Regions from separate parts of the Serratia sp. A07 genome, predicted to be linked through region 1. Evidence: predicted binding sites of a transcription regulator. Region 1 holds the regulator's gene; each other region holds the start of a gene.
The links. Region 1 encodes Fur, which represses iron uptake genes when iron is present. Its sites were predicted from a motif close to ATAATAATGAGAACNACTATCAA; they were not measured.
Positions count from the first base shown of each region.

Region 2: the regulator Fur is predicted to act here: its motif matches at 6,119-6,141, upstream of fes (enterochelin esterase).
Region 3: the regulator Fur is predicted to act here: its motif matches at 2,281-2,303, upstream of fes (enterochelin esterase).

Region 1 covers NZ_JBZXDO010000003.1:325,605-336,167, forward strand. Annotated here, with positions in the region: gene nagE (N-acetylglucosamine-specific PTS transporter subunit IIBC) at 1-1,508, shown strand, start outside; gene glnS (glutamine--tRNA ligase) at 1,749-3,413, shown strand; gene chiP (chitoporin ChiP) at 3,992-5,395, shown strand; gene chiQ (ChiQ/YbfN family lipoprotein) at 5,442-5,768, shown strand; gene AC4PR2_RS05315 (beta-N-acetylhexosaminidase) at 5,782-8,439, shown strand; gene fur (ferric iron uptake transcriptional regulator) at 8,685-9,131, opposite strand; gene fldA (flavodoxin FldA) at 9,461-10,000, opposite strand; gene ybfE (LexA regulated protein) at 10,265-10,552, opposite strand.
Region 2 covers NZ_JBZXDO010000035.1:16,358-26,920, forward strand. Annotated here, with positions in the region: gene AC4PR2_RS23330 (condensation domain-containing protein) at 1-2,323, shown strand, start outside; gene AC4PR2_RS23335 (YncE family protein) at 2,371-3,603, shown strand; gene AC4PR2_RS23340 (TonB-dependent siderophore receptor) at 3,661-5,943, opposite strand; gene fes (enterochelin esterase) at 6,228-7,607, shown strand; gene AC4PR2_RS23350 (MbtH family protein) at 7,582-7,788, shown strand; gene AC4PR2_RS23355 (enterobactin synthase subunit F) at 7,821-10,563, shown strand, end outside.
Region 3 covers NZ_JBZXDO010000016.1:138-10,700, forward strand. Annotated here, with positions in the region: gene AC4PR2_RS16260 (TonB-dependent siderophore receptor) at 1-2,152, opposite strand, end outside; gene fes (enterochelin esterase) at 2,353-3,660, shown strand; gene AC4PR2_RS16270 (MbtH family protein) at 3,691-3,936, shown strand; gene AC4PR2_RS16275 (amino acid adenylation domain-containing protein) at 3,988-10,563, shown strand, end outside.

The sequences.
Region 1 (10,563 bases):
TGGTGTTCGGCGCTCTGGTGAGCTTCGGCGAACACATCCAGAAATTGGGCTCCGTCGGCGCGGGCATCTATGCCTTCTTCAACCGTCTGCTGATCCCGGTCGGCCTGCACCACGCGCTGAACTCGGTGTTCTGGTTCGACGTGGCCGGCATCAACGATATCCCTAACTTCCTTGGCGGCCAGCAGTCGATCGAAGCCGGTAAAGCGGTCGTCGGCATCACCGGCCGTTATCAGGCGGGCTTCTTCCCGATCATGATGTTTGGTCTGCCGGGCGCAGCGCTGGCTATCTATCACTGCGCGCGCCCTGAGAATAAGGCGAAAGTGCTGGGGATCATGATGGCGGGGGCATTCGCTGCCTTCTTTACCGGCATCACCGAACCGCTGGAATTCTCCTTCATGTTTGTGGCGCCGGTGCTGTATGTGCTTCACGCGATCTTGACCGGGATTTCCGTCTTCATCGCCGCCAGCATGCACTGGATTGCCGGTTTCGGCTTCAGCGCCGGTTTGGTGGATATGGTGCTGTCGTCGCGCAACCCGTTGGCGACCCACTGGTACATGCTGATCCCGCAGGGGCTGGTGTTCTTCGTTATCTACTATGTGGTGTTCCGCTTCACCATCAATAAGTTCAACCTGATGACCCCGGGTCGCGAGCTGGCGGTTGCCGGTGACGAAACCGACGGTTATGACGTCAACGTCAACAGCAACGCCGGTAAAGACGAGAACGAAACTACCACGCTGGCCCGTCGCTACGTCGGCGCGATCGGCGGTTCCGACAACCTGACCGGCATCGATGCCTGCATCACTCGCCTGCGTTTGAACGTGAAAGACTCCGCGCTGGTGAACGACGCATTGGCGAAACGCCTCGGCGCATCCGGCGTTATCCGTCTGAACAAGCAGAGCGTGCAAGTGATCGTCGGCACCCGTGCTGAACTTATCGCCAGCGCAATGCGCAACGTGATTGCAGCCGGCCCGGTAGCGGCAGCGGCGGCCCCGGCGGCGGCTCCTGCTGCGGAAGCCAAACCGCAGGCGGTACCGAACGCACCGAAAGTCGCGTTTGAAACGCTGGTGGCGCCGGTGACCGGTGAAGTCGTGGCGCTCGATCAGGTGCCGGACGAAGCTTTCGCCAGCAAGGCGGTAGGTGACGGCCTGGCGATTCGCCCGACCGACAACATCGTCGTGGCGCCGGCGGACGGCACCGTGGTGAAAATCTTCAATACCAACCACGCGTTCTGCCTGGAAACCGACAAGGGCGCCGAGATCGTGGTGCACATGGGGATCGACACCGTCGCGCTGGAAGGCCAGGGCTTCAAACGCCTGGTGGAAGAGGGCGCGGAAGTGAAAGCCGGTCAACCGATTCTGGAACTGGATCTGGATTATCTGAACGCCAACGCGCGTTCGATGATAAGCCCGGTGGTGGTCAGCAACTCTGACGACTACGCCGGCCTGGCGGCGCTGGCCAGCGGCTCTGTCGTCGCCGGTCAGACCAAGCTGTACGAGATCCAAAAGTAAGACCGTTTTTACCTGAGTAGTGCCGGGGGCCGGCCACGCATCATGGCGGAGTTTGCCCCGACTTGGCGGGAAGAGAGCGATCTCTTCCCGCTTTTTTTATTCCGTTTTGCCCCACGGCGGTGCGCTGCGCGCCGACGGTGCAACGCGCCGCATTTTTCGTGAAACAAACGGTTGTTTCCAGACGTGGCTTGTTGGATCATAGGCGGTTATGTGTAGCGCTTTGCATTGAGGAACAGTGAAATGAGTGAGGCTGAAGCCCGCCCAACCAATTTTATCCGTCAGATCGTCGATGAAGATCTGGCGTCGGGGAAACACACGTCGGTACATACCCGCTTCCCGCCGGAGCCTAACGGCTATCTGCATATCGGCCACGCCAAGTCCATCTGCCTGAACTTCGGCATCGCCAAGGACTATCAGGGCCAGTGCAACCTGCGTTTCGATGACACCAACCCGGTGAAAGAAGACATCGAGTTCGTGGAGTCAATCAAGCACGACGTGGAGTGGCTGGGCTTTGAGTGGAGCGGCAACGTTCGTTACTCCTCAGACTATTTCGATCAGCTGCACCAGTATGCGGTTGAGCTGATCACCAAGGGCCTGGCCTACGTCGATGAGCTGTCGCCGGAGCAGATCCGTGAATATCGCGGCACCCTGACCGCGCCGGGCAAAGACAGCCCGTACCGCGGCCGCAGCGTGGAAGAGAACCTGGCGCTGTTCGAGAAGATGCGCAACGGCGAGTTCGCCGAAGGCGCCGCCTGCCTGCGCGCCAAGATCGATATGGCTTCGCCGTTTATCGTGATGCGCGATCCGGTGCTGTACCGCATCAAGTTCGCCGAACACCACCAGACCGGCAATAAATGGTGCATCTATCCGATGTACGATTTCACCCACTGCATTTCCGATGCGCTGGAAGGGATCACCCATTCGCTGTGCACCCTGGAATTCCAGGATAACCGCCGTCTGTATGACTGGGTGCTGGATAACATCACCATTCCTTGCCACCCGCGTCAGTACGAGTTTTCGCGTCTCAACCTCGAATACGCCATCATGTCGAAGCGCAAGCTGCACCAGCTGGTGGCCGAGAAGATCGTCGAAGGCTGGGACGATCCGCGTATGCCGACCGTCTCCGGACTGCGCCGTCGCGGTTATACCGCCGCCTCGATTCGTGAGTTCTGCCTGCGCATCGGCGTGACCAAGCAAGACAACAACGTCGAGATGGTGGCGCTGGAATCCTGCATCCGCGACGATCTGAACGAGAACGCGCCGCGCGCCATGGCGGTGCTGGATCCGGTGAAAATCGTCATCGAGAACATGGGCGATGCGGTGGAAATGGTCACCATGCCTAACCACCCGAACAAGCCGGAAATGGGCAGCCGCGATGTGCCGTTCAGCCGCGAGATCTATATCGATCGCGCCGACTTCCGCGAAGAAGCCAACAAGCAGTACAAGCGTCTGGTGCTGGGCAAGGAAGTGCGTCTGCGCAATGCGTACGTGATCAAGGCCGAGCGCGTCGAGAAGGACGAAGCGGGCGAGATCACCACCATCTTCTGCAGCTACGATGCGGAAACGCTGAGCAAAGATCCTGCCGACGGCCGCAAGGTGAAGGGCGTGATCCACTGGGTGTCAGCGGCGCACGCGCTGCCGGCGGAAATTCGCCTGTACGATCGCCTGTTCAGCGTGCCTAATCCGGGCGCGGCGGAGGACTTCCTCTCCACCATCAACCCGGAATCGCTGGTCATCAAGCACGGCTTCGTCGAGCCGAGCCTGGCGGCTGCACAGCCGGAGAAAGCCTATCAGTTCGAGCGTGAAGGTTACTTCTGCGCCGACAACCGTCACTCGTCGGCCGAGCATCTGGTGTTTAACCGCACCGTCGGCCTGCGTGACACCTGGGCGAAAATCGAAGGCTAATCTTATTCGCCTCGAAAATTAATGAATCAGCGCGGCTTTAAGCCGCGCTTTTTTATGCCTGCGCTCAGCTCGCGATCTATTCCTCTCTCATTTTATCCGGGATGCGTTTAATTAATGGCGACGCATTAACCCATTAGTTCTCTTATATTAGTCCTATTAGTCTTCATTTTTTCTTATATATTCGTGATGCGAATTAATTTCATTTGGAGAGCGCTCTCAATTTTTATCGTCTGACTGACGAATTTAGCCAGGCTGAAACCATTAATCGTCTCTGGTTGACCTTGTATCTCAATTTATTCTGATTTAATTGAATTTTTTATTCGACACCCTCTATGATCACCAGCGTAACAAATTCTCACTGATATGTGCTCCTTGTCATACTTTGACAAATCTCCCTCATTTTTCATTTGATAATTCGCGTCGCGAAAAATAGTCTATCTGTAGCAATTAGTGCTGTGGGAATAACATCTCGTCGGCAATATTTTTTACCCGTTCGGGTTTTTTATTGGCAGTCGTGCAGGGCAGTGGTGAACACAGGCGGCTGCAACTTTTAAGTTAAGTCAAAGAGGAATTTCAATATGGGTACGCACGGTGCTCAGCGTAAAACGCTGGCGCTCGCAGTCGCGGGCGCGCTGTTGGGAACAGGGTTTGCCATGGCGCCTGAGGCGAAAGCCGCAGGGTTTATCGATGATTCCACGCTGACCGGCGGCATTTATTACTGGCAACGTGAGCGCGACCGTAAAGATCTCAATCCGGACAGCAAGGATTACAACCAATACACCACCAACCTGTCGCACTCCACCGCCAACCTGAGCCTGGATTTCGCTTCGGGCTACGCCTGGGACATGTTCGGTCTGGACGTCGGCGCCTTTACCGCCATCGAGCTGGCAGAATCCAGCGCCAGCGGCCACCCGAACGAGATCGCGTTCTCCTCGAAAAACCGTACCTACGACGAAGACTATTCCGGTGACAAAGGCGGCGTTAGCCTGTACAAAGCCGCCGCCAAATTCAAATACGGCCCGGTCTGGGCGCGCGCCGGCTATATTCAGCCGAGCGGCCAAACCCTGCTGGCGCCGCACTGGAGCTTTATGCCGGGCACCTATCAGGGGGCCGAAGCCGGCGCCAAGTTCGACTACGGCGACGCCGGTGCGTTGAGCTTCTCCTACATGTGGACCGATAAATACAAGGCGCCGTGGCATATCGAGATGGACGACTTCCGCCAGAACGATAAGAAAACGCGCGTCTCCTACCTGCACTCGCTGGGCGCCAAGTACGATTTCAAAAACGATCTGGTACTGGAAGCCGCCTTCGGCCAGGCGCAGGGTTATGTGAATCAATACTTCACCAAGGCGTCTTACAAATTCGATGTGCTCGGCAACCCGCTGACCACCAGTTACCAGTTCTACGGTGCGGAAGACCGCATCAGCGACAAGAACGATCCGAACAGCATCTACGACGGCTTGGCCTGGCTGCAGGCGCTGACCTTCGGTTACACCACCGGGCAGTTCAACTGGCGTCTGGAAGGCACCATGGTCAAGGCGGAAGGCAACCAGGGCTTCTTCCTGCAGCGCATGACCCCGACCTACGCCTCGTCCAACGGTCGTCTGGACGTGTGGTGGGATAACCGCTCCGACTTTAACGCCAACGGTGAGAAAGCGGTGTACGCCGGCGTGATGTATGACCTCAGCAACTGGAACCTGCCGGGCATGGCGGTCGGCGGCTCCTACGTTTACGCCTGGGACGCCAAGCCGAGCACCAACCCGATCTACGATCAGAGCCAGCGCCTGAAGGAGAGCGCCTGGAGCCTGGACGCGATGTACACCATCCAGGAAGGGCGCGCCAAGGGCACCCTGATCAAGCTGCACTACACCCAGTATGACAACCACACCAACATCCCGAGCTGGGGCGGCGGTTACGGCAACATCTTCCAGGACGAGAAAGACGTCAAGTTCATGGTCATCGCGCCATTCACCATCTTCTGATGCGTTCCCCGGCCTCGCCGCCGGGGGCAGTTAAGGGAATTCAACGATGAAAAAAATCATGCTGATGTTGGCGGCCGCCGCGGCCTTGAGCGCCTGTGCGCAACCCGCCGCACCGCCGGAAGACGCCAAATTGAAGCAGGCTTACAGCGCCTGTATCAACACCGCCGAAGGTTCGCCGGAGCGTCTGCAACCCTGTAAGGCGGTGCTGAACGTGCTGAAACAAGAGAAGCAGCACCAGCAGTTCGCCGCGCAGGAAACGGTGCGGGTGATGGATTATCAGAACTGCATTATGGCGGTGCACAGCGGTAACGGTCAGGCTTACGACGCCAAGTGCGGCAAGCTGTGGCAAGAAATTCGCGATAACAATAATTAAGAAGGACAAGAACATGAACGCATTCAAACTGAGCGCATTAGCCGCGTTGACGGCAACGATGGGATTTCTGGGCGGCATGGGAAACGCCATGGCCGATCAACAGCTGGTGGATCAGCTGAGCCAGCTGAAGCTGAACGTAAAAATGCTGGATAACCGCGCCGGCGAAAACGGCGTGGATTGCGCGGCGCTGGGCGCCGACTGGGCCTCATGCAACCGGGTGTTGTTCACCCTCAGCAACGACGGCCAGGCGATCGACGGTAAAGACTGGGTCATCTATTTCCACAGCCCGCGCCAGACCCTGCGGGTAGACAACGACCAGTTCAAGATTGCTCACCTCACCGGCGATCTGTACAAGCTGGAGCCGACCGCCAAATTCAGCGGCTTCCCGGCCGGTAAGGCGGTGGAAATCCCGGTGGTCGCCGAATATTGGCAGCTGTTCAGAAACGACTTCCTGCCGCGCTGGTATGCCACGTCCGGCGACGCCAAGCCGAAAATGCTGGCGAATACCGACACCGAAAACCTGGACCAGTTTGTGGCGCCGTTCACCGGCGACCAGTGGAAGCGCACCAAGGACGACAAAAACATTCTGATGACGCCGGCTTCGCGCTTTGTCAGCAATGCCGATCTGCAGACGCTGCCTGCCGGCGCGCTGCGCGGCCAGATCGTGCCGACGCCGATGCAGGTGAAGGTTCACGCGCAGGACGTCGATTTGCGCAAAGGGGTATCGCCGGATCTGAGCACGCTGGTCAAGCCGGCGGCGGACGTCGTCAATCAGCGCTTCGCGCTGCTGGGTGTGCCGGTTCAGGCCAACGGCTATCCGATCAAGACCGACATCCAGCCGGGCAAGTTTAAAGGCGCGATGGCGGTGCCGGGCGCCTATGAGCTGAAAATCGGCAAGAAAGAGGCGCGGGTGATCGGCTTCGATCAGGCCGGGGTGTTCTACGGGCTGCAGTCGATCTTGTCGTTAGTGCCGAGCGACGGCAGCGGCAAGATCGCCACGCTGGACGCCAGCGATGCGCCGCGCTTCCAGTATCGCGGCATTTTCCTCGACGTAGCGCGCAACTTCCATAAGAAGGACGCGGTGCTGCGCCTGTTGGATCAAATGGCGGCCTACAAGCTCAACAAATTCCACTTCCACCTGAGCGATGACGAAGGCTGGCGCATCGAGATCCCCGGTTTGCCTGAGCTGACGGAGGTCGGCGGCCAGCGCTGCCACGATCTGAGCGAAACCACCTGCCTGCTGCCGCAGTACGGCCAGGGGCCGGACGTCTACGGCGGCTTCTTCAGCCGTCAGGACTATATCGACATCATCAAATACGCCCAGGCGCGCCAGATTGAGGTGATCCCGGAGATCGACATGCCGGCACACGCCCGCGCCGCGGTGGTCTCGATGGAAGCGCGCTATAAAAAGCTGCATGCCGCCGGGAAAGAGCAGGAGGCCAACGAATTCCGCCTGGTGGATCCGACCGATACCTCCAACACCACCTCCGTGCAGTTCTTTAACCGCCAGAGCTACCTGAACCCGTGCCTGGATTCTTCCCAGCGTTTTGTCGACAAGGTGATCGGCGAGATCGCCCAGATGCATAAAGAGGCCGGCCAGCCGATCAAGACCTGGCACTTCGGCGGCGACGAAGCGAAAAACATTCGCCTGGGCGCCGGCTACACCGACAAGGCGAAACCGGAGCCGGGCAAAGGCATCATCGATCAGAGCAACGAAGACAAACCGTGGGCCAAGTCGCAGGTGTGCCAGACGATGATCAAAGAAGGCAAGGTGGCCGACATGGAGCACCTGCCGAGCTACTTCGGCCAAGAGGTCAGCAAGCTGGTGAAGGCGCACGGCATCGACAGAATGCAGGCCTGGCAGGATGGCCTGAAAGACGCCGAGAACGCGAAGGCGTTCGCCACCTCGCGCGTGGGCGTCAACTTCTGGGATACCCTGTACTGGGGCGGTTTCGATAGCGTCAACGACTGGGCCAACAAAGGGTATGAAGTGGTGGTTTCCAACCCGGACTACGTCTACATGGACTTCCCTTACGAGGTGAACCCGGACGAGCGCGGTTACTACTGGGGCACCCGCTTCAGCGACGAGCGCAAGGTGTTCAGCTTCGCGCCGGATAACATGCCGCAGAACGCGGAAACTTCAGTCGACCGCGACGGCAACCACTTCAACGCCAAGAGCGATAAGCCGTGGCCGGGCGCCTACGGGCTGTCCGCTCAGCTGTGGAGCGAAACCCAGCGCACCGATCCGCAGATGGAATACATGATTTTCCCACGCGCGCTGTCGGTGGCTGAACGCGCCTGGCACCGCGCCGGTTGGGAGCAGGACTACCGCGCCGGCCGCGAATACAAAGGCGGGGAAACCCACTTTGTCGATACCAAGACGCTGGAGAAAGACTGGCTGCGCTTCGCCAATATCCTGGGGCAGCGTGAACTGGCCAAGCTGGACAAAGGTGGCGTCGCTTACCGTCTGCCGGTGCCGGGCGCACGCGTAGCGGGCGGCAAGCTGGAGGCGAATATCGCGCTGCCGGGATTGGGCATCGAGTACTCCACCGACGGCGGCAAGCAGTGGCAGCGCTATGACGCCAAGGCCAAGCCTGCGGTGTCCGGTGAGGTGCAGGTGCGTTCGGTTAGCCCGGACGGCAAGCGCTACAGCCGCGCCGAGAAGGTCTAAGCCCGGTGCAACGGCCTGCTGCCCTGGCGGCGGCCGTATAACGAAGGGGGAATGCGTTCGCCCGCGCGTGTCGGCGTAGGGCGGACGTTGTAGTGAGAGTAGTACGTGGAGTAGCAGTGCCGCTGCAATTGTGATATTTCATGACATGATTTTCCCCCGGCTTGTCCGGGGATTTTTTTGCCCTTTGCACGGCAGGCATAAAAAAACCGCCTCGGTGTGAGGCGGTTTTTCATAGCCGGTCAGGCTTATTTCTTGTCGTGCAGCGTTTCGTCTTCGCGACAGTCACCGGTTTCACAGTGGCCGTACAGGTACAGGCTGTGGTTGGTGAGCTTGATGCCGTGCTGCTTGGCGATGTCACGCTGCCGCACTTCGATGGATTCGTCGCTGAATTCGATCACTTTGCCGCAGTCCAGGCAAATCAGGTGATCGTGGTGATGCTGTTGGGTCAGCTCGAACACGGACTTGCCGCCTTCGAAATTGTGACGTGTCACAATGCCCGCATCGTCAAACTGGTTCAGTACGCGATAAACCGTTGCCAGCCCGATCTCTTCGCCCATATCAATCAGTTTTTTGTACAAATCTTCCGCACTGACGTGATGGCATTCCGGATTTTGCAGTACTTCCAGGATTTTGAGTCGCGGAAGCGTGACTTTTAAGCCGGCCTTCTTCAATGCGATGTTGTTGTCGGTCATGCGAATTCAGTCCTGTTACTATGCTAATCAAGTTGAGGCGTACTCGCCTGTGGCATCGGTCGGCACAAAGAGTTAATGCGTCTCATTATAGAACCGGTTGTACTAAATGGAAACCGCCGGTTGTTAACAAAGATATAATTGCACTATTGCATGTTTTGCATGCAACGCCTTGATGGATGGGATAAACCGATATCTCAGTCTACCGTGACGGGGTGGGAAGTTACAAATCTGTAGCTTCTATCGCAGCAATCCCTGCTGCCGATGACGGCCCTGTGGGCACACTATGCACTTTACAGGGCCTTTGTTCAACCTTTCGCCAGTGCCGGGGCTTAGCCGACGATATCGGCCAGGCTCAGCTCTTCGACGATTTGTTTGACCCAGGCGTCCACGCGCTCGTTGGTCAGTTCAGGCTGGCGGTCTTCGTCGATCGCCAGACCGATGAAGTGATCGTCGTCCGCCAGGCCTTTGGAGGCCTCGAAGTGGTAGCCTTTGGTCGGCCAGTGGCCCACGATGGCCGCGCCACGCGGTTCGATGATGTCGCGGATGGTACCCATCGCGTCACAGAAGTATTCCGCGTAGTCTTCCTGGTCGCCGCAGCCGAACAGCGCCACCAGTTTGCCGTTGAAGTCGACTTCTTCCAGCGTTGGGAAGAAATCATCCCAGTCACACTGCGCTTCACCGTAGTACCAGGTCGGGATACCCAGCAGCAGGATATCGAACCCTTCCAGGTCTTCTTTGCTGCTTTTAGCGATGTCATGCACTTCAGAGACGTCGTCGCCAAACTGTTTCTGGAGAATTTTCTGGATCATTTTGGCAATGTTTTCGGTATTGCCAGTGTCGCTGCCAAAGAAAATGCCTACAGTAGCCATATCGCGTATAACCTTTAAATTCAAGTAATTGCATTACTCGACGCCGGCACTGCCGCCGCTGACGCCGATTAAAATGATGCCATGGCAAGAGCCTTTCGCCTCCGGGGCGGGCGCCGACAGGCGCAGTCTCTTACCGGTAAATGCGTATCATGCCAGAAAGTGGCGCCGGGGTTTTATCGCATTTATGCGATGCCGGAGAATGAAGAAAAGCGTGGTCGATCCGGCGTTGTCCTTAACGCCGCGCCGCGCGTGCGGCCGAAGAGATCAATGTTCCGGCTGTTCTTCCGCCAGTTGTGCCAACAGCATCTGCTCGATGAGTTCGCTGCGGCTGATGTTGCGCTGTTCCGCCAGTTTGTTCAGGGCGTCCACCGCATCCGCGTTGATTTTCAGCTCTACGCGCCGCAATCCACGTACTTTATCGCGCCGTAACTGATTGCGCTTATTGATTCTAAGCTGTTCATCGCGGGAAAGCGGGTTGGTTTTCGGGCGCCCCGGACGGCGTTCATCTGCGAACAGATCCAGCGTCGTGCGATCCGTTTGTTCTTTTGCCATAGGTAGCGGTA
Region 2 (10,563 bases), on a different contig from region 1:
GGAAAACCCGGAGCCGCAGCTGCCGTGGGTGCGCCAGGCGGTCTCGCTGCAGGATTATCGCAGCCCGGCGCAGCGCGCTGAAGCGTTGCCGCCGGTGGGCTCGCGCGTGGTCACGCGCATTGATCGCTCGCTGTTGCCCGCCAACGACACGCCGCGGGCCTTGCTGGCGGCGGTGGCGGCACGGTTTGCCGAGTTCGTCGCCGCGCAGGCCGGCGGCCAAGCGGTGCAGCTGTGCGTGCCGGCCGCAGAAACGGCGGAGTTCGTCGGCCTGGAGCTGGGCCTGACGGCGGCGCCGCTGATGCGCCTGACCGTGCAGCATGGCGAGAGCGACGTCGGGCAGCGGCTGCTGGCGCAGGCCGTGGCTGAACAGCCGGACTCGCAACGGGCGCAGCTGCTGGTGGCCTGGCGCGACGATCTGGCCGCAGAGTGGCGGCTGGAAGGCGTTCACGCCGAACGCCTGTTGCTGCCGCCGCTGCATACGCCGTTTGAACTGGCGCTGCTGCTGGGCTTGCCGGAGGCAGAAACGCTGACGCTGGAGCTGGTCACCGACCCGCGCCTGTCTCCGCACGCGGCGCCTTTCCTGCTGGAGCAGTTCAGCGCGTTCCTGGCCGGGCAGCGGATTGCCGTCGCCTTGCCGGTGGCTGAGGCCGCTTTCCCGGCGATGGCCGCGCCGGCGGCGAACGGCGACGTAGACGAAAGCGTTGCACCGCTGATTTTGCAGGAGTTCCGTGAGGCGCTGGTGGCGCCGGAAATGACCCTGGATGAAGACTTCTTCGATCGCGGCGGCCATTCGCTGGTCGCTACCCGGGTGATCGGCCGCTTGCTGAGCCTGCATCAGATCGAAATCAACATTAACGATCTGTTCAGCCATCCGACGGCGCGCGGGTTGGCGGGCTACGCCAAACGCCTGAACGTCGCGCAGCCGAATGCCGCGGTGGCCACCGCCGACGACCATGATCGCGCGCAGGCGCCGCTGTCGCTGGCGCAGGAGTCGCTGTGGAAGGTGTATGAAGCCTTCGGCCATGACGAGATTTTCAACCTGCCGTTCTCTCTGCGCTTCTTCGATGCGGTGGATGAAACGGCGCTGCGTCAGGCGTTTATCGACGTCATGACTCGCCATACCGTGCTGCGTTCACGCTTCGTCGAGCAGCAGGGCGAAGTGGTGCAGGTGGTGGTGCCGGCTGCCGAACTCGCGGACTACTCGTGGTTCCGCTTCTCCCACGAGACGCCGGCGGGCAACGCCGCCGCCCTGTTGGCCGATGCCGGCCAGCACCGGTTCGATCTGGCCGCCGAGCTGCCGCTGCGCGTCACGCTGCTGCGCGATGCGGACAACGGCCAACAGCTGCTGTCGCTGTTGTTCCACCATGTGGTGCTGGATGAATGGTCGCTCAACCTGATGATGGATGAGCTGGGCGTCGCCTATCGCCATCGCGTCGTCGGCCAGGCGCCGCAGTGGAGCGGGCAACCGCCGCAGTTCCACACTTTCGCCCGGCAGCAGCGGGCCTCCGGGGTGCAGCAGCAACATCTGGACTACTGGCTCGACGCGCTGCGCGGCGCGCCGGTCGGCCAGCCGATCTTCCGGCAAGAGCCGTCCACCCATCCGGCGGTGCCGGCACCGGCGGACGTCAACGGCGGCTGGCTGGAGTTCGAGGTCGACCCTGCCGTGGCGGAAGGCCTGTATCAGCTCGCCCGCCGCAACAACGCTTCGCTGTTCAACGTGGTGTATGCCGGGATTACCTCGGCGCTGCGCCTGCTCGGCGGCCCGGCGGATCTGCTGGTGGGCACCTCGACCTCCGGCCGTAACGACGCCGAGTTCTTCGATACCGTCGGTTACTTCACCACCGTAGTGGTGCACCGCGTGCGCTTCGACGAGGGGCTGACGGTGGCCGGGTTGGTCAGCCAGGTGAAAAACACCATCAACGGCTCGCTGCCGTACACCGATATTCCGATCGATCTGGTGGAGGAAGGGCTGTTCGGCGTGGACGCCGACCGCAAGAACCACATGTTTGAAGTGTTTATCCAGATCCACAGCCGCATCAAGCTGAACGGCGAGTTCCGGCTGCAGGACGGCAGCGCGATCGCCTACCGTCAGGTGGAGCCGGAGAAAGCCGAATCGCTGCTCGGCCTGCAGTTTGAGGTGATGGAAGACGATTTGGCCGGGAAGAAATCCCTGCGGGTGATGATGACCTACCGCCAGGACCACTACAGCCGGGAGCAGGCCAATCTGATCGCCGACGGCGTTCAGCACGTCTTTACCCAGTTTGCGCAGCACATCGCTGGCGATATCGCTCTGGCGGCGCTGCCGCCCGGGCCGCAGGCATGACGTTGTTTCACTCTAACCGAAAGCATGATTTTCAAGGAGATAAAAGGATGTCTGGAACCCTAGCAACCCCGCGCGCGTTACTGTCGCTGCTGGTGGCGGCCTCTCTGGTGGTCGCCGGCGCCGCGCAGGCGGACGATGTCGGCATCAAACCGCAGGACATCAAGCGCGAGGCGCTGTCATCGACGGTGGTGGAGATGGCCTACAGCACCTCGCAACAGGCGCTGTTCGTCAGCGCGCCGGACTGGAAGGAAGAGGCGCGCTCCCGCGTGCTGCGGCTGGATCCCAACACCCTGGCGATCAAGGCGGAGATCCCGCTGCAGGTGAAAGGCTTCGGCGTGGCGCTGAACGATGCGGGCAATCGCCTGTACCTGACGCAGGCTTTCAACGGCGAAGTCGGGGTGGTGGACACCACCACCAACCACGCGCTGGGCAGCATCAAGTTGCTGGACAAAGCGGTGCTGGAGCAGGCTTACAAGCAGGCGGGCATCAGCGGCAAGCGTCTGGATTTCCTGTTGGCGGAGCTGAAGAAGTTTAAAATCACCGAGGACTATCTGTACCGCCTCCGCGAGATCAAATATGACGCGCAAAGCGGCCGCCTGTTCCTGCCGGGCCTGGGCTTCGGCGTCGACAGCGTGCTGTACGTGGTCGATACCAAAGCCGGCAAGCTGGAGAAAGTGATCCCGGGCTTCGGCTACAACGCGGTGGGTATCACGCTGGATGAGAAGGGCCGCCGGGTGTTCGTCTCCAACATGCAGGGGCAGGTGATCACCTTGAACGCCGACACGCTGGCGATCACCGCCACGCATGAAGTGCAGGCCGATCAGCTGCTGAACCTGGTGTATGACCCGGCAAGCAATCGCCTGTTGGGCGTCGATCAGGGCATCGATCGCGACGACTACCGCAACCATCATCTGGGGCACGACTACGTGAAGCGCAGCAGCGGCCACCGGGTGTTTGCGCTGGATGCGGACAGCGGCAAGGTGCTGGCCAGCGAGCTGACGGATGAGGTGCCGATCGGCCTGCTGCTCGACGAGCGCAGTCAGCGGCTGTATGTCGCCAACCGCAAAGGCGTGCGCGTGGATCATGGCGCCGGGACGCTGACGGTGTTCGACGCCAAGACGCTCAAGCGCCTGCAAACCGTAGACCTGCCGCCGCACCCTAACAGCCTGGCGTTGGATCCGAAAGGCGACGCGCTGTTCGTGACGGTGAAAAACGACGGCGCTTCCACCAAGGCCGGCAAGCCGGAAAGCGTGGTGCGTATTCAACTTCACACCAACTAACTGAATATAAATATAAAAAAAGGGCGCCGCGGCGCCCTTTGTCGTTGGGTCATGTCATCAGAAGTGGGTGTTGATGCTCATGTAGTAGGTACGGCCCGGTTCGTTGTAGGTGGCCGCGCCCGCGCCGGCGATGTTGATCGCGCCGGTAATCGGGTCGCCCACGTTCTGCGCGTTACCGGCGCGGAACTGGCGTTTGTCGAACAGGTTGTCGATGCCGGCGGTGACGCTGACGTTTTTGGTCAGGTCATAGGTCGCGCTGGCGCCGACGACGGCATAAGGGCTGACCTCGCGGGTTTCGCCGCCGGTGGCCGGTTTACCCTGGTAGTTGTACTTCTTCGGCTTCTGACGGCCGTACCAGGTCAGGGTGGACTGCATCGACAGATCCTGCGTAGCCTGCCAGCTGAGGGTCGAGTTGACGGTGAACTTCGGGATCACCGACAGGTAATCGCCGGTGGTCTTGTTCTTGTTCTCGATCATGTAGGTGGCGTTGTTGCTCCAGGTGACGGTCTCGCTGACCGGCACGTTCAGCGAGCCTTCCAGCCCTTGTACGACCGCTTTCGGTACGTTCTCCCACTGGTAGACCGCCGTGCCGGTGCTGCTGGTGGCGATGCGCGAGTTACCCGCTTCAATCTTGTTGTGGTAATCGTTGCGGAAGTAAGTCACGCCGGCCAGCCAGCCTTCGTTATGGAACTCCAGCCCGATCTCTTTGTTGACGCTGGTTTCCGCCTTCAGATCGTCGTTACCGAGCAGGTAGCAGCCGTTTCTGACATCGCTGCCCGCACACCCTTGGCCTTTGCTGTACAGCAGGTAGTTGCCGTTGGTCTGGTACAGGGTCGGTGCCTTGTAAGAACGCGCGATACCCATTTTCAGCGTGAAGTAGTCGCCCAGTTCCTGCGACAGGTTCAGCGCCGGGCTCCAGTTGTTGCCGGATTCTGAATGCAGATCGTAACGCAGACCCGGCGTCAGCATGGTGGTGTCGGTCAGCTCAATGTTGTCTTCGGCGAACAGCGAGAAGATATGCGCGGAAGCGTAAGGGCTGCGCGTGCCGTTGCCCATGCCGGGAATAGTGCCGCCCATCAGCGTTTGGCTGGTGGAGGTGCCGTCTTTCATCCGCTGTTGGGTCCACTCGGTACCCAGGGTGGCGGTCTGTGAAACGCCCAGCTCAAACGGCACGCTGACTTCGCTGTGCGCCAGGAAGTCGTCCAGCTTGGTGGTGCCGAAACCGGTATTTTTGGTGTCGAAGATGCCTTCGGTGCCGCCGGCCAGGCCTTCGTTCAGGCGGGTATTGCGGGTACGCTCGAACTGCACGTAGTTGTTGGTGCTCACGCCGTTGTCCCAGGCGCCGCGGTGGGTCAGGCCGAAGGTTTCACGGTAGATGCGGTTAGTCTCTTTGCCGTAGTTGCTCTGCACCAGGGCATTGGTATTGGTGTTCTGGGTATCGCCGGAATACAGGTTGCCCTGACGGCCGTAGGCATACTCGAACTCCAATGACTGCAGATGGGCGAAGTCCCAATGCAGCAAGGCGTCGATGTTTTTATCGACCACCCCTTCGCGCCCGGCGGGCAGGCTGTTGGCGTAGGCGCCTACGCGTTCGGATTTATGCGATTCGTTAATGTCCCAGGCGTCGGCCTGCGTTTTGCTGTAGCCGCCGAACAGGCGGAAGCTCAGGGAATCGCTCAGCGGGCCGGACAGGCTGAAGTCGGTGCGCTTGGTGGCGCCCTCCTGCTTGTGCTGCGGCACGTTGAAGTAGCCGTTCAGCGAGCCGTGCAGCGCATCGCCGGCCTTCTTGGTGATGATGTTGACCACGCCGCCCGCGGCGCCGTTGCCGTAGCGCGCGGCGGCCGGGCCGCGCAGCACTTCGATGCGTTCGATCATTTCCGGCGGCACCCAGGCGGTATCACCGCGCGAGTCGCGCTCGCCGCGCCAGCCCTGACGCACCGAGTTGCGGCTGGAGGCCGGTTTGCCGTCGATCAGAATCAGGGTGTTTTCCGGGCCCATGCCGCGGATATCGATCTGGCGATTGTTGCCGCGCTGGCCGCTGGTGGAGTTGCCGGTCAGGTTAACCCCGGGCATGGTGCGGATCAGTTCGCTGATGTCGCGCGCCGGCGGGCGTTTTTTGATCTCGTCGGCGGTGATGGTGGACACCCCCGGCGCCTGCAGGTTCTGCCGGGCGGCGGTCACGACGATGGTGTCTTCGCCGCGCGGTTTTTTATCCGTGGTGCCGCTGTTTTCTTCCGTGGTGGTGGTGTCGGTCTGCTGCGCGGCGTTGGCGAACGCGGACGCGCCCAATCCCAAGCCGATAAGAGTGGCTAAAGAATAACGTGATAGCTTGCTTTTCATCTGAGTGTCCTACCTTGCTGCCATCCCTCGCCGAACGGGGGGAAGGGCGGTTGTAGTTTTTGTGTAGTCGGAAATAGAAAATCGGCTGCGGCAAGGGATGCCATTGATGTATCCCCGATCCCTGTCCGTTGCGCGCAATACCAGCACGATCTCCAAGCCTTACACACTATTGCAAATGCAAATTATTATCAATAGTATTTGGCGTACAGTGCGTTCGGGCGGTGGCCGGCGATAGGGAAAAGTCGACGTTCCCGGTGCCGCCAACTACAAAATGGGTAGGCGTTGTGAATACAGAACTACAGTCAGAAAGCAGCAGATTATTGGCCAGCAGCAATGCGGGCAGTCCAGGGTGGTGGTTGACGGTGGCACGACGCGGTACGCCATGGGTAGAACCGGCGGGTAACGGCCGTTGGCGAACCACCTTTTTCTGGCGCGATCCTCAGGGATGCGAATTGACCTCCGCCTACCGTCGCGTGTGGATCAACATCAACTGCCTGACCGACCATCATCAGCCGAATCCGCCGCAAAGCCTGCAGCGTTTGGCCGGCACCGACGTGTGGTACTGGCAGACCGAGCTGAGCGGCGCCTGGCGCGGCAGCTACTGCTTTATCCCCTGCTTTGACGAGCGGCCGCCGGCGTTCAGCGGCGACGATGCGCACGCCAACATGCACAACCTGCGCCACTGGTGGCACCAGGTGTTCGCCAGCGCCACCCCCGATCTGCTCAACCCGTATCGCTCCTGGCAAAGCGCCAGCGGCCACAGCGTCTCCGGCCTGCACATGCCGGATGCGCCGCCGCAGCCGGTATGGCGCTCGTTCGACGAGTACGAGATCGCCAGCGGGCGCTGTACGCCACCGCTGCCGGCGCGTTTGCAGCGCCATACCTGGCAAAGCGAGCGCCTGGGCAACAGCCGCGATGTCTGGATCTACACCACCGGTGACAGCAAGCCGGCCGAGCGTCCGTTGGCTATTCTGCTCGACGGCCAGTTCTGGGCGAAGCAGATGCCGGTTTGGGAGCCGCTGATGCAGCTGACCCGTGAAGGGGCATTGCCGGAAGCGGTGTATGTGCTGATCGACATTATCGATCTGCCGCACCGGTCGCGCGAACTGACCTGCAAGGACGACTTCTGGCTGGCGGTGCAGGAAGAACTGATGCCGCAGCTGGCCGACTGGGCGCCGCACAGCGACAAACCGGCCGATACGGTGGTGGCGGGGCAAAGCTTTGGCGGCCTGGCTTCCCTGTATGCCGGGCTGCGCTGGCCGCAGCGCTTCGGCGCGGTGATCACCCAGTCCGGTTCCTACTGGTGGCCGCGGCGCGACATGCTGCAGTTGCCGAGCATTCCCGACGATGCCTGCTGGCTGATGCAGCAGGTGGAACGACACGGCCTGGGCAACCACGGCGCGCTGAAGGTATTTATGGAAGCCGGTTCGCAGGAAAAGCTGGTGCACCGGGTCAGCGGCGAAATGGCGGCGCGCCTGAGCGACGCCGGCCATCGGGTGCACTACCGGGTGGTGGAAGGCGGGCACGACGCGCTGTGCTGGCGCAGCGGCCTGACCGACGGGCTGCAGGCGGTCTGGGCTTCCGCTTTCGCCACCGCTTATCCGGCATCGGCGACGGCGACGGCACGAGGAACACATGATGGAAAGCCTGAATCCGTTCGATGATCAACAGCAGCGCAGCCTGGTGCTGCGCAACGTACAACAACAATACAGTTTGTGGCCGGATTTCCGCGCCATTCCGTCCGAGTGGACGATCGTCTTCGGCCCGGCGGCGCGCACTGCGTGCGCCGAATGGCTGGAACAGCATTGGCAAGACATTCTGCCGGTCGCAGCACGCGAGGCGTGACCGGCGCCAGGTAATCACGGGAGCAATAAGCAGTGTCACACACCCCTAACTCTCTCAGCGGCCCGGCGCTTGCGGGCGAATGGCCGCTGGTCGCGGCGCAACCCGGCATCTGGGTCGCCGATCAAATTTCCCCGCATCGCAATGCCTACGCGGTGGCCCACGCCATCGAACTCAACGGCCCCATTGCCGTAGAGCCTCTGCTGCAGGCCATTACCCAGGGCCTGGGCGAGGTGGATATGCTGCGCCTGCGTTTTGCGGAACGCGACGGCGTGCCGGTGCAATGGTGGGATAACACGCTGGCGGTGCGCGAGCCGGAACTCGTCGATCTGACGACGTCGCCGGACCCCGAAGCCGCCGCGCGCGCGCTGATGGATATCGATCTGGCGAGCGATCTGCGCGCCGGCAGCGGCGCGCCGCTGTATCGCCATGTGGTGATGCGCCTCGCGGATGACCGCTGGTTCTGGTATCAGCGCTATCACCATCTGCTGGTGGACGGTTTCAGCTTCACCGCCATCGCTCGCCGCGTGGCGGCGATTTACACCCATCTTTGCCGCGGCGACGCGCTGGAACCGACGCCTTTCACGGCGTTCAGCGACGTGGTGGCGGAATACCAGGCTTACCGGGAGGCGCCGGCCTGGCAACGCGACGCCGATTTCTGGCTCGAAAAAGCGCGGCAGCTGCCGCCGCCGGCCACGCTCTGCCCGCAGCCGCTGGCTGGGCAAACCCCCACGCCGCGCATCCACCGGCTGGAACAGCGCTGCGATCCGCAGGCCTTCGCCGAACTGGTGCAGTGCGGTGCGCAGCAGAAGCTGAACGCCGCCGATATGGCGGTGGCGCTGGTGGCGCTGTGGGTGTCGCGCCTGAGTGGCCAACCGAACTTCAGCGCCGGTTTTATCTTCATGCGCCGTACCGGATCGGCCGCCCTGTGCGCCGCCGGCCCGGTGATCAACGTGCTGCCGATGGAGATGCACCTCGAGCCGCAGGCCACGCTGTATGAGGCCGCCGCCCGCATCAGCCGCGAGCTGAAAACGGTGCGCCGCCATCAGCGCTACGACGCCGAACAGGTGCAGCGCGATCTGGGGCGCATCGGCGACGGCGAACCGCTGTACGGCACGGTCTTCAACTTCAAAATGTTCGATTACCAGCTGGACTTCGCCGGTATCGAAGGCATCACCCACGATCTGGCCTCCGGGCCGGTGCGCGATCTGGAGATTGCGCTGTTTATCGACGAGCACCATCAGCTGAAGGTTGAACTGCTGGCCAACGCCGAGCGATACAGCCGCCAGGAACTGCAGGCGCACCTGCAGCGGCTGCCGCTGCTGCTGGCGCAGTTCGCCGCGCAGGCAACGTTGCCGATCGGCGAGGCCGATATGCTGACCGCCGACGATCACGCGCTGCTGGCGCGGGCCAACGACACGGTGCACCCGGTGCCGGCGACCACGCTGAGCCAGCTGCTGGCGCAGCAGGCGCAAACCACGCCGGAGGCTCCGGCGCTGGCGGATGCGCATTTCAGCTTTACCTACCGCGAAACGCGCGAGCAGGTCACGGCGCTGGCGCGCGAGCTGGTGGCGCAGGGCGTGCGGCCGGGCGACATCGTAGCAGTGGCGTTGCCGCGTTCGGTGTTCCTGTCGCTGGCGTTGATGGCGATCGTGGAAGCGGGCGCCGCCTATCTGCCGCTGGACACCGGTTATCCGGACGAACGGCTGGCGATGATGCTGGAAGACGCCGCGCCGCGGCTGGTCATCACCAACCCGGCGCAGCAGGCGCGTTTCGCCGACAAGGGCGAAATCTTGCTGTATGACGCGCCGCTGGCGGCCGATCACGCCGCCGGGGTGGCGATCGCGGGCCCGACGCCGGACCATGCGGCCTATATCATCTTTACCTCCGGCTCCACCGGGCGTCCGAAAGGCGTGCTGGTCGGCCATCAGGCGATCGTCAACCGCTTGCTGTGGATGCAACACCAGTACCCGCTGGGGGCGGACGACGCGGTGCTGCAGAAAACGCCGTGCAGTTTCGACGTCTCGGTGTGGGAATTCTTCTGGCCGCTGATGGTCGGCGCCCGGCTGGTGATGGCGCCGCCGGAGGCGCATCGCGATCCGCAGCAGCTGCAACAGCTGATCGCACAACATCGCATTACCACGCTGCACTTCGTGCCGTCGATGCTGGCGGCTTTCGTGGCCGCCCTGGACGACGACGCGGCGGTGGCGAGCTGCGCCGCGCTGCGCCAGGTGTTCTGCAGCGGCGAAGCGCTGCCGGCGGAGCTGTGCCGCCTGTGGCAAAGCCGCACGGCGGTGCCGTTGCACAACCTCTACGGCCCGACCGAAGCGGCGGTGGACGTGACCTGGCATCCGGCCTACGGCGAGGCGCTGGCGAAGGTGACCGGCGCCAACGTGCCGATCGGGCTGCCGGTGTGGAATACCGGGCTGCGCATTCTTGACGCGCGCCTGCGGCCGGTGCCGCCGGGCGTGGCGGGCGATCTGTATCTGACCGGCGTGCAGCTGGCGCACGGCTACCTTGGCCGGCCGGATCTGACCGCCAGCCGCTTTGTCGCCGATCCGTTCGGCGAGGGCGGGCGCATGTACCGCACCGGCGACGTGGCGCGCTGGCTGCCGGACGGCGCGGTGGAATATTTGGGCCGCAGCGACGATCAGCTGAAGATCCGCGGGCAGCGTATCGAGCTGAGCGAAATCGACCACGCCTTGCTGTCGCTGCCGGGCGTGCGCCAGGCGGTGACGCACGCGCTGGTGCTGCAGGGCACACCGGTGGACGCCGGCG
Region 3 (10,563 bases), on a different contig from region 1:
CGCTGCCGTAGAAGCAGGCGTACTCGCCGCTGCAGGATGAAACGTATTTCTTGTCCGTCAGGTTCTGTACGTTGAGCTGAAGCGCTGCACCGCGCAGCGCCGACGAAGCCTGGCCGAGGTCATATTTCACCATGGCGTCGTACAGCGTGTAGTGCGGCACATCGTACTGGCCGATGGCGTCGGCCGGCGCATCGCCGATGTAACGCACGCCGCTGCCGACGGTCAGGCCGTTCAGCGCGCCGCTCAGGAAGCTGTAGCTGCCCCAGGCGGACGCCGCGTGGCGCGGGATGCCCGCCGGGCTGTGGCCGATTTCGTCCGCCGAGTTGGAGTCTTTGGTCACTACGTCGGTGTAGGTATAGGCGGCGGTCAGCTTGATCTCCGGCGTCGGCTGAGCGTGCACTTCCGCCTCAATCCCTTTGGATTTCACCTTACCAATCTGCTCGTAGGCGGAGGTGAGGCGGTTATAGGACGCTACATTGCGCTGGGTAATGTCGAACCAGGAGAGGGTCAGCAGGGTGTTGCCGCCCGGGATCTGGTACTTCACGCCCACCTCGGTTTGTTTGCCGGTGGTCGGTTTGAGCGGATCGGCGCCCGGCGCGCTCGGGTACAGGTTAGGATCGAACGAGGTGCTGTAGCTGACATACGGTGAAATGCCGTTGTCGAAGGCGTAAAGCAGGCCCGCGCGGCCGGTAAACTGGGCATCGTTGTAGGTCTGCTCTTTACCGCCGCTGGTGCGATCGCGGGTGTTGACCTGTGACCAGTCCTGACGGCCGGACAGCAGCAGGTTCCAGTTATTCCACTCCAGCTGGTCCTGCAGATACACCCCGACCTGATTCAGCGTCTTCAAGTCGCTGGAAGCCAGCGCCAGCGTGCTGCCATCGATGCTGGGGCGAACCGGGTTGGCCCAGTCGATCGGGTAGTCGTTGCCGCGATCGCGATACATCTTCGAATCGATATGGCTGTAGCGGTAATCCAGCCCGCCCAGCACCGTGTGCTTCACCTCGCCGGTGTCGAACAACCCCTTAAGCTGGTTATCCACGCCAAACTCGTTGGTCATCTGCGTTTCATGCTGCGCCATGCGGGTGACGGTGTGGTCGTTGACCTTCGAGTTTACGTTATAAACCAGATATTTATAGTCTTCATCGCGGTGGGTGAAGCGCAGGTTCTGGGTGAACGACAGCGCATCGCTGAAGTTATGCTCGAGGCTGTAGCCGATCGACGCCTGCTCGCGCCGCGACTTGTTGAAGCTGGGTTCGCTGATGTTGAAGTCGTAGGGCACATAGCCCGCGCTGGTCGGGAACAGCGTGCCGGCGCGCGGCAGGAAGTTGCGCGATCCGGCTTTCGGATCGTTCTGGTAGCTGGTCAGCAGCGTAAAGCTGGTGTCTTCGTTCGGCAGCCAGGTGAAGGCCGGCGCGATGGCCACCCGTTGCTGCTTGCTGTCTTTGACAAACTCATGTTCGGTTCTGGCGATGCCGTTCAGGCGGTAGAACAGGGTATTGTCGTCGTTGAGCTTGCCGCCGAAATCGAACGCCGTTTCCGCCAGATGGCGGTTGCCGGTGCTGAATTTGACTTCGTGAATGCTTTGGGCGGTGGGGCGCTTGCTGGTCATCACCACCACGCCGCCGGGGCTGACCTGGCCGTACAACACGCCGGCCGGGCCGTGCACCATCTCCACGCGCTCCAGCAGCCAGGGATCGATCTGCCCGGCGCCGCCGTTTTGGCTCGAAAGGCCAAAGTGCAGGCCGTCGAGCAGCTTGGGCGCATAGCGGAAGCCGCGGCTGATCACTTCGTCATTGCGGTTGGAGTTGCCGCGGTAGGTGGTGATTACCCCGCTGGTGTAGTTCAGCGCGTCGGCGACCGACGCCGGCTCCTGGTCGTTCATCTGCTCGCGCGTGACCACCGAGATGGACTGCGGCGTTTTACGCAGAGAGGCGGCGGTCTTGGTGCCGGCGGCGCTCTCTTTGGCGACGATCCCCTTGACCGGGGCGGTCACGCTGTTTTGCGCGTCGGCGGTCACCAGAATCGTCTCGTCCGCGGCGGCGGACGCGTGTGGCGCGAAGGGCAGTAAGGCCAGCGCCGATCCCAGCAATAAACGCTTGGCGGACATCGCCTCTGCGTTCGCGTTTTCTATCCCTTTGTTTTTAATCTTCATTATCTCTCCTGCATACCTGCGTTGTGTGTCATGCCACCCTGATAAACCCCGAAATTCCGACAAGCGCTCTTCACCCGTCGACGCGGAAACGCCGTGTGTGCACGACGGTAAAAATCCGACAAATAGTATTGAAAACGATAATGAGTATCAATACGATTGTCAGGTTTTGTAAAAATCACTCATGTTATGTAAGGGGCGCTATGGAGTTTTTGCCGGAAAAGAGGCCAGAAAGCGGTCATGAGGGATTGGCGGCGCAGTGGCTGCGTGAAGAGGCGGCAGGGCAGCCCGCGTGGTGGCAGAAGGTCGCCTCACAAGGCATGCCCATCGTCGAGCCGCACGATGACAGCCACGTCAAAATGACCTGGCTGTGGCGCGATCCCGCCGGCGATGAACGGCACTCGCCGATATGCCGCGTTTACGCCGATATCAACGGCATTACCGATCATCACAGCACGTCTCCCAGCAGCCTGACCCGGCTCCCCGGCACCGACGTTTGGTACGGCGCCGCCGTTATCGATCGCCGCTGGCGTGGCAGCTACAGCCTGATCCCCATTACCGACCGGGACCTTCCCCCCGTCTTCAGCGGCGACGAAACGTTGCGCGATCGCCAGCAGCGCGCCTGGTGGGTATCGCTGTTCCCGCTGGCGATCGCCGATCCGCTGAATCGCCTTTCGCTGGGGCCTTCGCATCGCCCGCGCCCGGTTTCCCTGGCGCAAGGGCCGGATGCCGACGACCAAAGCGCCTGGCAGGCCGCCGATCGGCCATTGGACGAGGCGCGGCTACAGCTTTTTCAGTGGCGCAGCGAACGTCTGGATAACCAGCGGCGCGTTTGGCTGTATGCCAGCGGCGACGCGGCGGTGAAAGCGAACCGCCCGTTGGTGCTATTGCTCGATGGCCAAAACTGGATCGAAAGGCACGCGCTGTTGCCGGTGATCGAGCATGAAACCGCAAAAGGGCGGCTGCCGCCTGCGTGCTGGCTGCTGATCGATGCGATCGACGGTGAACACCGGGAAAACGAGCTGCCCTGCAACGCCGCCTTCTGGCAGGCAATCATCGAAGAGCTGCTGCCGCAGGCGCAGAAGCGCGAAGCGTTCAGCGAGGAAGGGGCGCGCACCGTCGTCGCCGGCCAAAGCTACGGCGGGCTGGCGGCGTTATATGCCGGTGTGCACTGGCCGGAACGCTTCGGCCGCGTGCTGAGCCAGTCCGGCTCCTTCTGGTGGCCCACGGTGCAATTCGTTACCCAGTTCGAAAAACGCCACGAACTGGAGGAAGGCTGGCTGATACGCCAGGTTCGGCAACGCGACGCGGCGGCGCCCACGCTCACCGTGATTCAGCAAGCCGGCGATCGGGAGGCGGACATCGAATTCGTTAATCGCCAGATGCACCAGGCGCTGACGGCGGCGGGGCACCGCGCCGAATACCGCGTGTTTTCCGGCGGGCACGATGCGCTCTGCTGGCGCGGCGGCCTGGTGGACGGCGTGCGCCAGCTGCTTTCCGCGATGGAATAACCCACACATTTTGACAGACAGGTAATGCAAATGACTCAGGAACAACAAAACCCGTTCGATGACGAAAGCCTCCGTTTCACCGTTTTGGTCAACGCGCAGCAGCAGTATTCGCTGTGGCCGCAGTTTGCCGAGACGCCGCAGGGGTGGCGCGTGCTGATGGGGCCGGCGTCGCGCGGCGAATGCATCGACTACATCGAAACGCACTGGCAGGACATGCGGCCGGCGGCGCTGAAAGCGGCGGATGCGGCGCTGAAAGCGGCGGATGCGGCGCGTTAAGCGCCAGGCAGCCACATCGATACATTCCGTTTGAGGAAAAGGACAGACACCATGTCAGAAACGCTTTCTTTGCCGGATACTCAGGTCGAGTATCGGGAGTATCCGCTGGTTGCAGCGCAACCGGGGATCTGGATCGCCGACCAAATCGCGCTGCGCCGCAACGGCTTCGCCGTGGCGCACTACACCGAACTGCACGGCGCTATCGATCGTTCGTCGTTGGAGCGCGCCATCCGTCAAGGGCTGGCCGAAGCGGATACGGTTCAGGCGCGATTCTTTGAGGCGCAGGACGGCCAGCCGGTGCAGCGTTTGCCGCTGATAGCCGACCCCGCACGCGTGCAGGCGCCGGAGTGGCTCGATTTCAGCGCACGGCCGGACGCCGAACAGGCGGCGCTGGCGCTGATGAACGACGAGCTGGCGCAGGATCTGCCGGCAGACGGCGAGCGGCCGCTTTATCGCCATATGGTGATCCGCGTCAGCGCCGATCGCTGGTTCTGGTACCAGCGCTTTCATCATCTGACCCTGGACGGCTTCAGCTTCGAAGCCATCACCCGCCGGATCGCCGATCTCTATCGCGCGCTGCGCCACGGGCTGGCGCCGGCGGCCTCGCCGTTTACCCCGTTCGGCAAGGTGGTGGAAGAGTTTCAGCAATGGCAAACGTCGCCCGCACGTGAGCGGGCGGCCGAATTCTGGCGCCAGCATCTGCGCGATTTGCCGTCGCCGCTGTCGTTATCGACGGAAAACCGGGAGGTTGAACCGGGCGCCCAGCCGCTCAAACAGGCGCTGGTACTGCCTGAATCGCTGTTTGACGAAGCGCGGCGCGATGATGCGCTGCAGTCGCTGCAACCGGCCGATATCGTCACGGCGGCGCTGGCGATGTATCTGGCGCGCATGAGCGGCGAAACCCGCTTCTCAATCGGTTTTCCTTTCATGCGCCGGATGGGGTCGCAGGCGCTGGCGGCGGTCGGCCCGGTGGTCAACGTGCTGCCGCTGCTGCTTAACGTGACGCCGGATCTGTCGCTGGCGGACGTCTGCCAGGCCACCGTGGCGGAGATCAAGCAGGCGCGCCGCCATCAACGCTATGAGGCGGAGCAGATCAAACGCGATCTCGGCCTGGTCGGCGGCCATCAGGAACTCTACGGGCCGGTGGTCAACGTCAAGGTCTACCACGGCGCCTTGTCGTTCGACGGTCAGGCGGCCGTCACCCATACGCTGGCGATGGGGCCGGTCGACGATCTGGAGTTTGAGATCGGTTTTCGAAGCGGCGTGCTGACGCTGTCTTTGGTCGCCAACCCGGCCAAATACTCGCCGCGCACCTTGCATCATCACGCGGAGCGCATCGGCCATTGGCTGCAGCAGCTGGCGCGGCAGCCGCATCAACCGCACGGTCAACTGGCGTTGATCGGCGAAGGGGAACTCAGACAACTCGCGGCCTGGGGGCGCGGCGCAGAGCTGGCGCCGCCGGCGGGCATGGTCTCGATCATGGATGCATTCCAGCGCCAGGTTGAGCGCCAGCCCGAGGCGTTGGCGGTGGCCTGCGGCGACGTGCGCCTCAGCTACCGGCAGCTCTCCGAACGGGTGATGCAGCTGGGGCGAGTGCTGATCGAAAGCGGCATCGGCGCCGAAGACGTGGTCGCCATCGGCATTCCGCGCTCGGTGGACACGCTGGTCGCGCTGTTCGGCGTGCTGGCCAGCGGCGCGGCCTATATGCCGCTCGATCTGGACTATCCGCGTGAACGTTTGGCGCTGATGTGCGACGACGCGCGGCCGGTGATGTTGCTGACCCACCGCGCCACGCGGGCCAACATGCCGGATCTGCCGCAGGTATTGTGCCTGGACGACGCCCCGTGCCTGGCGCGCTGCGCGGCCGCCGAGAGCACGCCGATAACGGATGCAGAGCGGCGCGTGCCGCTGAGCGAGGCGCATCTCGCCTACATGATTTACACCTCCGGCTCGACCGGCAAACCCAAGGGCGTCATGTCCACCCACCGCGGGCTGCTGAACCTGTTCCTGTCGCACCAGGCCTCTCTGTTCGGCCCGGCGATCGAAAAATTCCAGGCTCGCCACGCGCGCCGCTTGCGCGCCGGCCATACCGCCTCGTTTTCTTTCGACTCATCCTGGGAACCGCTGTTCTGCATGATGATGGGCAGCGAACTGGTTATCTTCGATGAGGAGCTGCGCCGCGACCCCTGGGCGCTGCTGGAACAAACCCAACAGACGCCGATCGATCTGCTGGACATCACGCCGTCGTTCTTCTCGCAACTGGTGGACTGCGGCCTGCTGAAGGGGCAGTTCCCGCTGCCGTCGTTCGTGATGATCGGCGGCGAGGCGGCGACGCCGACGCTGTGGAACCTGATGCAGCAGCATCCGGAGGTGGAGATCCACAACTATTATGGCCCGTCCGAATACACCGTCGATACCCTCGGCGCGCCGGTGACGGCCGCAGACCAGCCGGTGATCGGCCGTCCCCTCGCCAATACCTCAGTTTGGCTGCTCGACAGCCGCCTGCAGCCGGTGCCGATCGGCGCGGCGGGCGAGCTGTACATTTCCGGCAAAGGCATTGCACGCGGTTACCTGCGGCGTCCGGATCTGACGGCGGCGCGCTTTGTCGCCAACCCGTTCGCCGAAGGCGAGGTGATGTACCGCAGCGGCGATCTGATGCGCTGGAGCGCGGAGGGTCAGCTGGTGTTCATTGGCCGGACCGATCACCAAATCAAGGTGCGCGGCTTCCGCGTCGAGCTGGGGGAGGTGGAAAGCGCCTTGGCCGCCTTGCCGGACGTGGGGCGTGCGGTGGTGATCGCCGAGCCGATCGGCGCCACCTATCGCCTGATCGGCTACTGCTCGGTACAGGATGACGCGCGCCGCGCCTCGCCAACGTTGCAAAGCGAGCTGCTGGGGCAATTGGCGCAGCGTCTGCCGGATTATATGGTGCCGGCGATCCTGGTGGTGATGCCGGAGCTGCCGCTCAACGTCAACGGCAAGATTGACCGCCAGGCGCTGCCCAAACCGCAGGAGACGCTGGCGCAAAGCATTCGCGAACCGGCCACCGAGCAGGAAAGGCTGATTTGCCGCGCGATGGCCAACTTATTGGGGATGGAGCGCGTCGGCGCCGACGACGATTTCTTTGCGCTCGGCGGCGACAGCATCTCGGCGATGGGGCTGGGCACCGCCCTGCGGCGCAACGGTTATCTGCTGCGGCCGCGCGAGATCTTCGCGCTGCACACCCCCGCGCGCATGGCGCAGGCGATGCAGCCGCTGGCCGTAGACTCTCAGGCCTCACGCAGCGTGCAGCAAGGCCCGATCGACGGGCTGCCAATCCTGCACTGGTTCGCCGAGACGGGCGATATGCATCGCCGCTTCGCGCACGGCGTTTTCCTGCGCGTGCCTGCCGAGCTGCAACCGGAACAGCTGCGTGATGCGTTGGATCAGCTGCGCGCGGCGCACCCGGCGCTGGGCGCCAGGATCCGCGATGGCCGGTTGGTGGTTGAAGAAGCCGCTACCGCTGAGTTCATGCAGGTTCAGGCCGTATCCGGCGAACTGGAGCCGGCGGCGGAACAGGCTTTCGACGCCGCACTCGAGCATCTCGATCCGGCGGCCGGCGCCATGATGCAGGCGATCCTGTTGCAGCGCGACGGGCAGAGCCTGGGGCTGGTGCTGGCGATCCACCACCTGGTGGTCGACGGCGTTTCCTGGCGCATCCTGCTCGAGGAGCTGCGGCAAGTGGCCGACAGCGCCATGCAGGGGCGGCCGATCACGCTGCCGCCGGAAGAAACCTCGCTCTATGAGTGGTCCGCGCGTTTACGCGCCGACGTGGAACGCCGGGAAGCCGAGCTGCCGTTCTGGCGGCAAATGCTGGCGGACGGCGTGCCGCGTTTGGGCCGGCGCGCTCTGGAACCGCAGACCGATCGCATCGCCTCGGTGAGCGAGCGGCGCACGCTGCTCGACAGCCGGTTGACCGCCGCGCTGCTCGGCACCTTGCCGCAGGATTATCGCGCCCAGGTTGAAGAGATCATGCTGTGCGCGCTGGCTCAGGCCTGCCGCCGCCGTTTCCAGGCCGCTTCGCTGCGTTTCTCTCTGGAGTCGCACGGCCGCGCCGAACTGGACGACGGCCTCGATCTGGCCCGCACCGTCGGCTGGCTGACGGCGGAGTATCCGCTGCGCATCGAACTGCATGACGCCGAGCACAATGAGGCCGTGCGCACGGTGAAACGGGCGACGCGAGCGGTGGCCGATCGCGGCGTCGGTTACGGCCAACTGCGTTATCTGCATCCGCAGCGTGACGATCTGGCGGCGCTGGCGCAGCGTAACGCCCCGGAGATTATATTCAACTACCTCGGGCGTTTCAGCCAGGATGAGGGGCACTGGACGCCGCAGCGCAGCCAAACCCGCTTCCGCGACGCCTTCGCCGTGGCGCAGGATGCGCAGCAGGCGCTGTCGTATGGCCTAGAGGTGAATATCTTTGTCGAAGAGCGGCGCGACGGCGCGTGCCTGGCGATCAACTGGAGCTGGCTGGAGGGGATTTTCAGCGAGAGCGACATTACGCAGCTGCACAGCGGCATCGAGCAAGCGGTGCGTTCACTGTGCGAATTTGCCGAACGGCATCCCGAACGCGCGGCGGCAACGTTGGTGGCGGCCGAGATCGCCCAGCCGGGCGCCGATGATGAGGCGGTGAGCGCCTGGGAGCGGGAGTGCGGGCCGTTAGCCGCGGCGCTGCCGCTGTTGCCGCTGCAACACGGCCTGCTGTTCCATGCGCAGACGGCGCAGCAGGGCGGCAGCTATAACTCGCTGACGCGCCTGAGCCTCTGCGGCGAACTGGACGCGCATCAACTTCAGCAGGCGCTGGATGCGGTGATCCGCCGCCATCCGCAATTGGCCGCCCGATTCAACCGCGAGGGCGAGCCGCTGCAGCTGATACCGCAGCAAAGCCATTGGCCGCTGGACAGCCACGCGCTGCCGCCGCTAACGGAAGAACAAGAAGCGCAGGCACTGCACCGGCTGGAGCAGCAGGAACTGCAGCGCGATCTGTTCAACCAGCCCGGCGCGATGCTGCACGCGCTGTGGGTCAAACACGGCGATAGCGAACGCTACACGCTGTTCCTTAACGCGCACCACCTGATCGTCGACGGCTGGTCGACGCCGGTGGTGCTCAACGATCTGATGCTTGCCCTGCGTGAAGGCGAGCAGGCGTTACCGCCGCTGCGTTCGAACTATGCCGATATCGTGCGCCGCCTGACCGCGCGGGATGCCGAAGCCTCGCGCCGCCTGTGGCGCGAGACGCTGCAGGACGTGCGCCCGACGTTGCTGTTCGGTGAAACGCAGGACGAACGCGTGCATGAGCTGGAAATGACGCTGCCGCCGGCCGAGGAAAGGCGCTTGCTGACCCTGTGCCGCGAACGCGGGTTGACGCTCAATACCGTAATGCAGGGCATTTGGGCGCTGCAGCTGGCCAGCTGTTGCGGCCAGCAGGACGTGGTGTTCGGCTCGCCGGTTTCCGGCCGTTTTGGCCAGATAGAAGGGATCGAGGAACACGTCGGCCTGTTCAGCAACACGCTGCCGGTGCGGGTTCGTCTGCAGCACGATCGTTCGTTGACGGAGCAGTTGACCGACCTGCAGCACCGGCAGATTGAACTGCTGGAGCACGATGATTTGGGGTTGGGGGAAATTCAGCACCTGGCCGGGGCGGGCACGCTGTTCGATACGCTGTTGGTGGTGGAGAACTACCCGGACAACGACGCTCTGCTGGGCGGCACAGGATCGCTGCGCTGCGATGCCATCCGCAACAAAGGCTATACCCACTATCCGCTGACGCTGCTGGTGCTGCCGGGCGAACGTCTGCGCCTGCTGATGGAGTACCGCGCCTCGGTGCCGCAGCCTGAGCGCTTCGCCGCGCGGCTGATGGCGCTGCTGCAACAGTGGATCGCCCAGCCGGATCTGCCGCTGCCGCGCTGGCAGTTGCAAACCCCGCAGGAGCAGGCGCTGATCGCGGCGGTTAACCGCACCGGGCAGGCGGTGGCGGACACCACCTTGCATCAGGCGATCGCCGATCAAGCGCGGCGCACGCCGGAACGCATCGCGCTGCAGGATGCCGGGCACAGTCTCAGCTACCGTGACATGCAGCGCCAGGCCGCGCTGCTGGCCGAGCGGCTGACGGCGGCCGGCATTCAGCCGGGGGATATCGTCGCGGTGGCGTTGCCACGCTCCGTGCGCCTCAGCCTGGCGCTGACGGCGATTGTGCAGACCGGCGCCGCCTGGTTGCCGCTGGACACCGGCTACCCGGACGAACGGCTGGCCTACATGGTGGAGGACGCCAAACCGCGGCTGATTATCACCGAAAACGCGTTGGACGCCCGCTTCGCCGCGCTGGCGCCGACGCTGCTGTTCGATGCGCTGGACGAGAGCGGGCGTGAACCGGCGCCGCGCCAACCGGCGGGGAACGGCGATTATCCCGCCTACGTGCTGTATACCTCCGGCTCTACCGGGCGGCCGAAAGGCGTGGTGGTGAACCACCGGGCGATCGTCAACCGCCTGTTCTGGATGCAGCACGAGTATGCGCTCGATGCGCAGGACGTGGTATTGCAGAAAACGCCGTGCAGCTTCGACGTTTCCGTCTGGGAATTCTTCTGGCCGCTG